Regions from separate parts of the Plantibacter sp. T3 genome, predicted to be linked through region 1. Evidence: predicted binding sites of a transcription regulator. Region 1 holds the regulator's gene; the other holds the start of a gene.
What was found. Region 1 encodes HrcA, which represses chaperone genes, less so after heat shock. Its sites were predicted from a motif close to TTNGCACTCGNNNNNNNCGAGTGCNAA; they were not measured.
Positions count from the first base shown of each region.

Region 2: the regulator HrcA is predicted to act here: its motif matches at 1,440-1,466, upstream of groL (chaperonin GroEL).

Region 1 covers NZ_LR733286.1:2,493,972-2,499,665, reverse strand. Annotated here, with positions in the region: gene GV015_RS11960 (16S rRNA (uracil(1498)-N(3))-methyltransferase) at 1-521, opposite strand, end outside; gene dnaJ (molecular chaperone DnaJ) at 523-1,644, opposite strand; gene hrcA (heat-inducible transcriptional repressor HrcA) at 1,699-2,721, opposite strand; gene GV015_RS11945 (DUF4870 domain-containing protein) at 2,938-3,417, shown strand; gene hemW (radical SAM family heme chaperone HemW) at 3,487-4,713, opposite strand; gene GV015_RS11935 (DUF1990 family protein) at 4,724-5,368, opposite strand; gene lepA (translation elongation factor 4) at 5,365-5,694, opposite strand, start outside.
Region 2 covers NZ_LR733286.1:1,957,911-1,963,604, reverse strand. Annotated here, with positions in the region: gene groL (chaperonin GroEL) at 1-1,402, opposite strand, end outside; gene GV015_RS09450 (cold-shock protein) at 1,607-1,810, opposite strand; gene GV015_RS09445 (LytR C-terminal domain-containing protein) at 2,096-2,668, opposite strand; gene GV015_RS09440 (DUF3263 domain-containing protein) at 2,690-2,998, opposite strand; gene msrB (peptide-methionine (R)-S-oxide reductase MsrB) at 3,216-3,635, shown strand; gene GV015_RS09430 (nitroreductase family protein) at 3,632-4,180, shown strand; gene GV015_RS09425 (DMT family transporter) at 4,223-5,179, opposite strand; tRNA gene GV015_RS09420 (tRNA-Thr) at 5,241-5,316, opposite strand; gene GV015_RS09415 (thioredoxin domain-containing protein) at 5,363-5,694, opposite strand, start outside.

The DNA of each region.
Region 1 (5,694 bases):
CTGGGTTCGAGCACGAGGACGGTCCGGCCGGCGACGATCGACGCGAGTCCGCGGGTGTCGACGACCTCGGCCACCTCGGGGACCCGTGCGCGGATCGACTGCTTCGACGCCTCCCGCACGATGAGCTGCCAGCGCGCACGGCCCTTGACCGCTTTGTCGCCCTGCCATCTCGAGATGCTGCGCTCGGCGCCCCACGGGACGATCCGGTCGACACCCAGCTCGGTCGCCGCCTGGATGGCGAGTTCGTCGCGATCACCCTTGGCCAGCGCCTGCACGAGGACGAGCCCGGGACGGTTCTCCGGATGCACCACGACCGATTCGACGCGGATCTCCAACTCCCCCGGCTCGCTGCGCACGACCGGTCCGGTCGCGATCAGGCCCCGGCCGTTGCCGATCGACGTCGTCTCGCCGACCCGCAGCCGACTCACGGCGACGGCGTGCTTCGCCTCGGGCCCGCGGAGGGTCACCGAGTCGCCGACACCGGTCGATTCGAGATCCTCACGGAGGTACAGCGAACTCATCTCAACCGACGCCGTGGAAGCGGTCGCGGATCTTCGCGAACAGGCCCTGCTGGAACTGCGCGAGCGCCGGAGCACCCTGGCGTCGTCCTGAGGCGAAGCTCTTGATCAGCTCGCGTTCGCGGTGGTCGAGCTTCGTCGGCGTGACGACCTGGACGCCGATCTTGAGGTCGCCCCGGCTGTTCCCGCGGAGACGGGTGACACCGCGGTCCTTGACCGTGATGACCTCGGAGCTCTGCACGCCCGGCCGCAGCTCGACCTCGACGTCGCCGTCGAGCGCGTGGACGGTGACCTGGCGGCCGAGGATGGCGTCGGTCATCGGGACTTCGAGCGTGCACAACAGGTCGTCGCCGTCGCGGCTGAAGACGTCGTGGTGCTTGACCTTCATCTCGAGGTAGAGGTCGCCGTTCGGGCCGCCGGCCGGGCCGACCTCGCCGCTCCCCGGCATCTGCAGACGCAGACCGGTGTCGACGCCGGCCGGGATGTCGACCGAGACGGTGCGGCGGGCACGGAGCCGACCCTGACCCTGGCAGGTGACGCACGGGGTCGCGATGATCGTGCCGTAGCCGCGGCAGGTGCCGCAGGGCGCCGACGTCATGACGTTGCCGAGCAGCGAGCGGACGGCCCGCTGGATGGAGCCGGTGCCGTGACAGATGTCGCAGGTCACCGGTGAGGTGCCGGGCTGGCAGCAGGAGCCGTTGCAGGTGCTGCAGAGCACGGCGGTGTCGACCTCGAGGTCGCGGTGGGTGCCGAAGATGACCTCGTCGAGGTCGAGCTCGACGCGCAACAGGGCGTCCTCCCCGCGTGCGCGACGGGACTTGGGTCCGCGCTGCTGGCCGCCACCGCCGAAGAAGGTGTCGAAGATGTCGCCGAAGCCGCCGAACCCGGCGTCGCCGCCACCGAACCCACCAGCCTGCGGACCGAGGTCGTACTGCTGGCGCTGCTTGGGGTCGCTCAGCACGTCGTAGGCGTGCGTGACCTCCTTGAACCGTTCCGAGGCGTCGGAACCCGGGTTCACGTCGGGGTGCAGTTCGCGTGCGAGGCGGCGGTAGGCCTTCTTGATCTCTTCGGGCGTCGCCTCCTTGGCGACACCGAGTGCTGCGTAGTGGTCGGGGTAGTCAGCCACTGAGGGCCTTTCGTTCGAGGTGCGGAAGGTGTTGGGGGACGCGACGAGGATGCGTCACTCGGCGTCGAGGATGCGCGAGAGGTACCTGGCGACGGCGCGGACCGCAGCCATGTTGCTCGCGTAGTCCATTCTCGTGGGGCCGAGGACGCCGAGCCGGGCGATTTCGCCACCAGAGGAACGGTAGTTCCCGGCGAGGACACTCGTGGTCTCGAGGCCGAACGACGCGTTCTCCCGCCCGATGCTGGCGACCACGCCGTCGCGCTCGGACTCCATCTCGCCGAAGAGCCGGAGCAGCACGACCTGCTGCTCGATGGCGTCCAGGACCGGATAGATGCTGCCGGGGAAGTCGTCCTCGGTGCGGGCGAGGTTGGCGGCGCCGGCCATGACGAGGCGGTCCTGGCGCTGCGCCGAGAGTTGCTCGCGCACCGCGTCGACGATGCGGACGGCCGCCGCGCGATCGAGGTCGGCGATGTCGGCTGGGACGTCGCCGATCGCGTCGTGGGCGTCGAGGAGTGGACGGCCCGCGACCGCCTCGTTGCACAGCGAGCGGAGCCGCGAGATGAGGTCGTCGTCGACCGGGCTCTCCGTCTCGATGAGCCGCTGCTCGACGCGGCCGTTGTCGAGGATGATGACCGCGAGCACTCGGTTCGGGGTGACGCTCACCAACTCGAGATGCCGGACGCGTGCCCGGGAGAACATCGGGTACTGGACGAGCGCGACCTGGTTCGTCAGCTGCGACAGCAGCCGCACCGTGCGGTGCAGGACCTCGTCGAGGTCGCCGGACGCGCCGAGGAAGGTCTCGATCGCCGTCCGTTGGGCGTTGTTCAGCGGACGGCGGTCGGCCAGGTGGTCGACGAACATCCGGTAACCCTTGTCGGTGGGCACCCGGCCGGAAGAGGTGTGGGGAGCGGCGATGAGCTCTTCGTCCTCGAGCTGCGCCATGTCGTTGCGGATGGTGGCTGCGGAGACCCCGAAGGAGTGGCGGTCGACGATCGTCTTGGAACCGACGGGCTCGCGCGAGGCGACGTAGTCCTGCACGATGACGCGGAGCACTTCGAGACCGCGATCCGACACCATCTCGATCTCCTCCCGTCATCCACCTCGGAGCGCCGACCATCAGCACTCGAAGACCCTGACTGCCAATCATATCGTGGCCTCCGCGCGGCCGTCCCTTGCGCGGCCCCGTGCCGCGGGAATACCGTTGGCCGCAGGCGTGGGTCCCTGATGAGCAACACCTGGTGCGATACGCTCAGCTGGACCAATTGAATATCACTCTCCGTGAAAGGTGCGAAGATGTCCGATCCGAACGCTCAGCCGCCCGTCGACCCAGCGAAGGGCGGGTCGGTTCCGCCTGCAGGAGACGGCGCAACGCCCCCTCCCGCAGCTCCGCAGCAGCCGCCCGCAGGCGCCCCGCAGTACCAGCAGCCGTACGCCGCCGCTCAGCCCATGAGCCCGTCGGACGAGAAGCTGTGGTCGACGCTCATCCACATCGGTGGGATCTTCTTCGGATTCATCCCGCCGCTGATCGGCTACCTGGTCCTCAAGGACCGCGGCCCGTTCATCAAGGCGCACACGCTCACCGCGCTGAACTTCCAGCTGACGATGCTGATCGCGCTCGTGGTCGGCTCGATCCTGACGATCGTCGTCGTGGGTCTGTTCATCATCATCGCCGTCTACGTCGTGGTGATCGTGTTCAGCATCATCGCCGCGATCAAGGCGAACAAGGGCGAGCTGTACAGCTACCCGCTCACGATCCAGTTCATCAAGGCCTGATCCGTCGAGTCGCACGAGAACAGCCCCGTCCGGTCCGCCGGGCGGGGCTGTTCTGCGCCTCGGGCAGGGTCAGTCGCCGACCAGACGGCGGACGACCGCGTCGGCGAGGAGCCGTCCGCGGCGCGTGAGCTCCAGCCGTCCGAGCAGGGCCTGCCGTGCGTCGACCAGTTCCTCGGCGATGAGCCCGGCGACGGCCGTGCGAGCCTCGGGGGCGAGCGTCCGGATCGGGATGCCGTCCCGCGTGCGGGTGAGCAGCAGGATGCGTTCGAGTTCCCGCGTCTCGTCGTCCAGGGTCTCCCGGCCGGCGGCCGGCGACTCCCCCGCCGCGATCCGCTGGGCGTACGCCGCCGGGTGCTTGACGTTCCACCAGCGCACCCCGCCGACGTGACTGTGCGAGCCCGGGCCGACACCCCACCAGTCCTCGCCGGTCCAGTAGGAGAGGTTGTGCCGGGAGCGGTGCGTGTCGTCCGTCGCCCAGTTGCTGACCTCGTACCAGCCGTAGCCGGCCTCGGTGAGGAGATCGTCGGCGAGCTCGTACATATCGGCCTGCAGGTCTTCGTCGGGGGTCCCCACCACGCCCGAGCGGATCTGGCGCGCGAGTTTCGTCCCTGGTTCGACGATGAGCGAATAAGCCGACACGTGGTCCGGAGCGCAGGCGACCGCCGTCTCGAGTGAGACGCGCCAGTCGGCCAGGGTCTCCCCCGGCGTCCCGTAGATGAGGTCCAGGCTGACGCCGAGGCCGGCCTCGCGAGCCCACTGCACGACGAGCGGCACCCGAGCCGGATCGTGCGTGCGCTCGAGGGTGGCGAGCACGCTCGGCACGGCGGACTGCATCCCGAAGGACACCCGGGTGAATCCGGCTTCGGCGAGCGTGCGGAGGTAGGTGGCGTCGACGGAGTCGGGGTTGGCCTCGGTCGTCACTTCAGCGCCGGGAGCGAGGTCGAAGTTGTCCGTCACGCCTCGGAGCATGCGGACCAGGTCGTCAGCGGGGAGGAGGGTCGGCGTCCCGCCACCGAAGAACACGGTCGAGACCGGACGGTCGGGGACGGTCGATGACGCCAGGACGGACTTGCCGAAGCGGAGTTCCGCGACCGCCTCGTCGGCGTAGTCAGACTGCTTCGCGCCGCGGAGCTCGGTCGCCGTGTAGGTGTTGAAGTCGCAGTAGCCGCATCGGACCCGGCAGAACGGGACGTGCAGGTAGACCCCGAAGTTGCGTTCGTGGGCACCGACGGCCGCCGTCTCCGGGAGGAGTCCGTCGGACGGGGCCGGATCGGCGAGTGGGAGGGCGCTCGGCACGGTCCGTCGCTCAGACGCCGCGCGACGGCAGGAGTGCGCGGAGGTAGGCGTCGTTCATGGTCTTGCGGCGGCGCTTGGAGCCGACGAGCTTCGCGGCACCCTTCGTCGGGCGGAAGAACGAGCGCACGACGATCCAGACGGAGTCGTCCTCGCGCTGCTCGATCGTGAAGGACTGCTCGCCGCTCTCCGGATCGCCCTCCATCGTGCCGATGGCGAGGCTCACGTGACCCGGCTCCTCGGTGACGGAGATGACGCGATGCGGCCCGACGAGCGGTTCCCCGCCGACGGTGCCGGCGAAGACGACCGTCGTGCCCGGCGTGATGAACGGCGTGCCGTCCTCGGCGAAGCGTTGCTCCTCGTGCGTCTCGATGGGTTCCAGCGGCGTACCGTCCTCGGCGAAGGCGATGCCGCCGTACTGCACGCCCGTGCCGGGGTACACCTCGGAGATCTCCACGCCACTCGAGCGGTGCAGCCCCCAGGTGAGGAGGGCGCTGCTCGCGAGGGCGAACCGCTCCTCGCCGCTCCCGAGGCGGAACTCGTCCTCCGACGGCACGTAACCCTCCGGCGGGTACTGCAGGAGGTCGGTCCGCTGGGTGGCACCGACGGCCGCGTAGTCGACCGCCTCGTCTTCGAACGAACTGCGTCGTGCGTTCACTTCTTGTCCTTCGTCTCCACGTCCCCTGAAAGCGCTGCGATGAACGCTTCCTGAGGCACCTCGACCTTGCCGACCATCTTCATCCGCTTCTTGCCCTCCTTCTGCTTCTCGAGGAGCTTGCGCTTGCGGGTGATGTCACCGCCGTAGCACTTGGCCAGGACGTCCTTGCGCATGGCACGGACCGACTCGCGGGCGATGATCCGCGCACCGATGGCGGCCTGGATCGGCACCTCGAACTGCTGGCGCGGAATGAGCTTCTTCAGGCGCTCGGTCATGAGCACGCCATAGGCGTACGCCTTCTCGCGGTGGACGATGGCGCTGAACGC
Region 2 (5,694 bases), 540 kb from region 1:
GGACCTTGTCGGCGACGACGCCAGGCTCGAGGCCTGCGTTGAGCGCGATCTGCTTGAGTGGAGCGTCGATGGCGACCTTGACGATGTTCGCACCGGTCGCCTCGTCGCCGACGAGCTCGAGCTTCTCGAACGCGGTCTTGCCGGCCTGGATCAGGGCGACGCCACCACCGGCGACGATGCCCTCTTCGACGGCAGCCTTCGCGTTGCGAACGGCGTCCTCGATGCGGTGCTTGCGCTCCTTGAGCTCGACCTCGGTCGCTGCACCGGCCTTGATGACCGCAACACCGCCCGCGAGCTTGGCGAGACGCTCCTGGAGCTTCTCGCGGTCGTAGTCGCTGTCGGTGTTGTCGATCTCCTTGCGGATCTGCGAGACACGACCGGCGATGGCGTCGGCGTCGCCGGCACCCTCGACGATGGTGGTCTCATCCTTGGTGATGACGACCTTGCGAGCACGGCCGAGCAGGTCGAGGGTGACGGTCTCGAGCTTGAGGCCGACCTCCTCGGAGATGACCTGGCCACCGGTGAGGATGGCGATGTCCTGCAGCTGAGCCTTGCGGCGGTCGCCGAAGCCCGGAGCCTTGACGGCGACGGACTTGAAGATGCCACGGATCTTGTTGACGACGAGCGTCGCGAGAGCTTCGCCGTCGACGTCCTCAGCGATGATGAGGAGCTGCTTGCCCGACTGGATGACCTGGTCGACGATCGGCAGGAGGTCCTTGATCGCGGAGATCTTCTGGTTGGCGATGAGGATGTAGGGGTCCTCGAACACCGCTTCCTGGCGGTCGGGGTCGGTCACGAAGTACTGCGACAGGTAGCCCTTGTCGAAGCGCATGCCCTCGGTGAGCTCGAGCTCGGTGCCGAAGGTGTTCGACTCCTCGACGGTGACGACGCCCTCCTTGCCGACCTTGTCGATCGCCTCGGCGATGATCTCGCCGATGGTGGTGTCGCCGGCGGAGATGGAAGCGGTCGCAGCGATCTCCTCCTTGGTCTCCACCTCCTTGGCGTTGGCGATGAGCTCGACCGTGACGGCCTCGACGGCCTTCTCGATGCCGCGCTTGAGGCTGATGGGGTCGGCGCCTGCGGCGACGTTGCGGAGGCCCTCGCGGACGAGCGCCTGTGCCAGCACGGTCGCCGTGGTGGTGCCGTCGCCGGCGACGTCATCGGTCTTCTTGGCGACCTCCTTGACGAGCTCCGCGCCGATCTTCTCGTACGGGTCGTCGAGTTCGATCTCCTTGGCGATGGACACGCCGTCGTTGGTGATCGTGGGGGCGCCCCACTTCTTCTCGAGGACAACGTTGCGACCGCGCGGCCCAAGGGTGACCTTGACCGTGTCAGCAAGAATGTTCAGTCCACGCTCGAGGCCGCGACGGGCCTCCTCGTCGAAAGCAATGATCTTAGCCATGTGTGTTTTTCGTCCCTCCCGGACGTCATGAACGTTGTTAGCACTCAATGAGTACGAGTGCTAAGTCGATTCTGGCACTCAGGGGGTGGGAGTGCAAGTGAGCACCGGCGCCCTGAGCGAACTCCCGGGAACAGCCCCGGAATGACGAACGACGCCGCCCACCGAAGTGGACGGCGTCGCAGGAATCGCGTACCTGATCAGCGGCTACGCCAGGCGCACACCCTCGGCCTGAGGCCCCTTTGCTCCAGTGCCGACCTCGAAGACGACCGCCTGGCCCTCTTCCAAGGACTTGTAGCCGCTCATGTCGATCGCCGAGTAGTGGACGAAGACATCCTGTCCGCCGTCGTCGACCGTGATGAAGCCGAAGCCCTTCTCAGCGTTGAACCACTTGACGGTTCCGTTCGCCATTTCATACTCCCATTGCTGCGTGCTCGCAGGCATCGACTGTTGCCGAACCCGGACCTGCCATCCGGGATCGGGACCCCGGTGACCACCCTGCGCCGAAGCGGACCCGGGGGCGAGTCGAGACGGGACGGGATGAGCGGCCAGTTCCAGATACTAATCCGGAGCACCGCGCGGATTCACCCTCAAGTCGACAAACGGGGCGGAGTGATACGACAACTCAACATGGAGGAAACACTCCGGAAACACGGCGTGCCTGCGACCTGCTCGATCGACCTGCCCCAGCTGCGCTCAGGCGGCCGGCTGGTAGTCCGCGCCGACCACGACGACGATGCGGAGGACCGGTGCCTCGCCCTCCTCGACGGGGATCGCGTACGTGTCCGTGATCTGGATCGGGATGCCGCCGAGCGCGTTCGCGATGGCGCGGGCGACGCCCTCCTGCGACGGATCCTGGTAGTAGACGCCGCTCGCCGTGACGTCCTCCGTGCTGGCGTCGCTCGTCGGGATCTGCTGCGTGAAGCCGGCGGCCGTGATCGCTGCCGCCGCCGATGCGGCCAGGCCGGCGGTGGGTGTGCCGTTCAGGACGAGGATGCTGGCCGCGGGGTCGACGACGGGGGCCACCTCGGTCGGGGTGGGGGTCGGCGTTGGCGTGGCGCTCGGGCTCTGCGAGCCGCCGAAGAAGTCGATCCGGTCGTTCAGCCCGAAGAGGGCGAAGGTGCCGACCCCCACGAGGACGAGCGTGGCGACGACGGCGACGAGGAAGGCGATCCAGCCGCGTCCCTTGGGAGCAGGGGCACGGTGCGCGCCGACGCGCTTGAGGTCGGGGACCTCGTCGAAGCGGTCGGGCGGGAAGGATTCAGCCATGGTGTGGTCTCCGAGAGCTGCTCAGCCGTCGGTGCGGGGAGCCGAGGCTCCTCGCGCCGAGAGTCGGGCGTCGCGGGTGCGCTGCAGCCGCTTGATCAGCATGGGGTCGTGGGCGAGGGCGGACGGCGAGTCGATGAGCGCGCCGAGCAGTTGATAGTACCGGGCCGGGGACAGGGCGAAGCGGTCGCGGATGGCGGCCTCCTTGGCCCCGACGTGCTGCATCCAGTGGGACTCGAACTCGAGGATCTCGAGCTCGCGCTGGTCGAGGCCTCCCGTCGGCGTCGACGCGTCGTCATCGGCAGGCGTGCGCGACGCTGGCTGCATGCTCATCTCCTGCCGATCGGTGCCGATGCGGCGACCGTGGAGTCATGCTCCACTCCGCCGCCGTCCAAGTCTATTCAGCCGATGGCCGCTGAGCCGCATCCACCCCGGCGAGGGCCGACGTTCACCGGGAAGGATCAGGCTCGGTGCAGTGTTATGGAATACGTCGGGAGCCGCATGCACGAGGCAGCCCCGCACGTAGGATGACCGAGACGAATGGAGCAGCATGACGTACGACGTGTCGAAGACCGATGAGCAGTGGCGCGAGGAACTCACGCCGGAGCAGTATCAGGTCCTCCGCGGAGCGGCGACCGAGCGGGCCTGGACCGGTGAGCTCCTCGACGAGTCGCGCGCGGGCCTCTACACCTGTGCCGCCTGCAACGCCGAACTCTTCAAGAGCGGTACCAAGTTCGATTCCGGCTGCGGATGGCCGAGCTTCTACGAGTCCGTGAACCCCGAGGCGGTGCAGCTCATCGAGGACCGCACCCTCGGCATGGTGCGCACCGAGGTCCGGTGCGCCAACTGCGGCTCGCACCTCGGCCACGTGTTCGACGACGGCTTCGGCACGCCCACCGGCGACCGCTACTGCATGAACTCGATCGCGCTCAACTTCGCCGCGGCCGACACCACCGAGCCGACGGAGTGACCGAACCGGTCGAGCGCCCCGTCCTCGCCGCCGTCGCCGGGCGGCGTTCGTGGTCCAAGGTCACCGACGTCGCTCCGAGTGACGCGGAACTCCTCGAGGTCCTCGCGGCGGCTGGTCGGGTGGCCGACCACAGCGCCCTGCGTCCGTGGCGGGTCATCACCCTCCGCGGCGACGACCGCGTGAAGCTCGGCCGGGCGCTCGCGAAGGCGGAGGGCGACTCGAAGCCCTCGACGAAGCCGCTCCGCGCGCCCCTGTTGCTCGCCGTCGTCGTGAGCGTGAAGAAGTCGAAGGTGCCCGCCTGGGAGCAGGAGGCGGTCGCGGCCGGAGTGGCCCACATGGTCAGTCTCCTGCTCGACGACGCCGGTTGGGGCGTGTTCTGGCGCACCGGCGGCGCGACTCGCGCCAAAGCGGTCCGGAAGGCACACGGCCTGAAGAAGGGCGAGGATCTCCTCGGCTGGCTGTACGTCGGAGGGAAGCCGGGTAACGCTCGCACAGGGCGCCGCAAGACGATCAACGCGAAGGCGCACCTCAGCTCCATGCCCTGAGGACGGAGTCGCTCACGGCATCCGACGGCTCGACGGCTCGACTCAGTCGGCGGACGACGATGCCGTGGGACGACGCCTGAACCGCGCCGATGCGATCGCCACGGCGGCGAACGCGAGGAGTGTCCCGATGACCGTCGCAACATGCACGCCGCCGTCGTCGGTGGGCAGGAGCACGTCGAGGGCGAGCGCACTCAGGGTCTGACCGGCCACCGTGCCGAGCCCGAGGATGAGCACGCCCGTGTGCTGCACGAGGAACGCCGCCACGGCGATGAACACGCATCCGATCGGGCCGCCGAGGTAGAGCCACCACTCCCCCGGGAGCGGTCCGGGCGGCGCGACGATGACCGCGTGCAGCACGGCGGCGATGACCAGCACGACCGTCCCCACGACGAAGTTGATGAACGTGGCGGCGAGCGTGCTCTGTGCCCGCATCTTCACGCGGCCGTTGACCGCCTGCTGCCAGCCGATCCCGATCCCGGCGAGCAGCGGCAGGACCAGCAGGCCGAGTGGGATGCTCCCGCCGAGCTCGCCCGAGACCGCGACGCCGACTGCGATGAGGGCGACGACCGCCCCGAGGACGCGCTGGACGCTGAACCCGACGACGCCTCCCGGGCCGAAGCCGATCCGGTCGAGCACGAGTCCGCTCGCCGTCTGGCCGGCGACGACCGCGACCGTGAAGAGGGCGACGCCGAGCGTGGCGGCGGTGAGCCCCTGCGAGAGCACGAGGAACGCGCCGGCACACCCACCGAGCACCGTCCACCAGGGCATCTCCCTGCGTCGGACGGCACCGCCCACCGTGGAGAGACCGCGACGACCGGTACGGGACAGCGCCAGTCCGACGGTGAGGATGATCAAGCCGCCGCCGAACGAGATCGCAGCTGCGGTGAACCCATCGCCGAGTCGCGCGCCGAGCTCGCCGTTCAACCGGGCCTGCACCGCGATGAAGGCACCGCTGACGACGGCGATGAGGAGCGCGAGCGGCGCTGGGACACGGGTCACGGGAGGATTCCTTCCAATGAGGAACCGCCCACTCAGCGAGGCTGAGCGGGCGGTTCTCGGCTGGAGCCGACGACGGGACTTGAACCCGTAACCTACGCTTTACAAGAGCGTTGCGCTACCAATTGCGCCACGTCGGCCGACAGGGGCTGGCCCCGGTCCCATCCATCCTACGATGACGGCGGATCAGCCGTTGGTCACGGGCGACTCGCTGGCTCCCGGCGTCGGCGTGCCGGTGGAGTAGCTCTCGCTCGAGACGGCGAGGACGAAGGCCGCGAACTGCTCGGCGTCGGTGAGCGAACCGGTGTACTGCTTGCCGTTCACCAGGATGGTCGGCGTCCCCTCGACCTTGGCGACGTCGGTGCCGGGCAGCGGGCCGCTGCGCGCACGGTCGGTCGAGTCCTTCACCCACGACTTGTAGGTGCCGTCGTCGATGCAGGCGTTGATCTTCTTCTCGCCGCCGGAGATGACGCCCTTGGCGATCGACTTCAGCTCGGCGTCGGTCAGGCCCTCGGTGT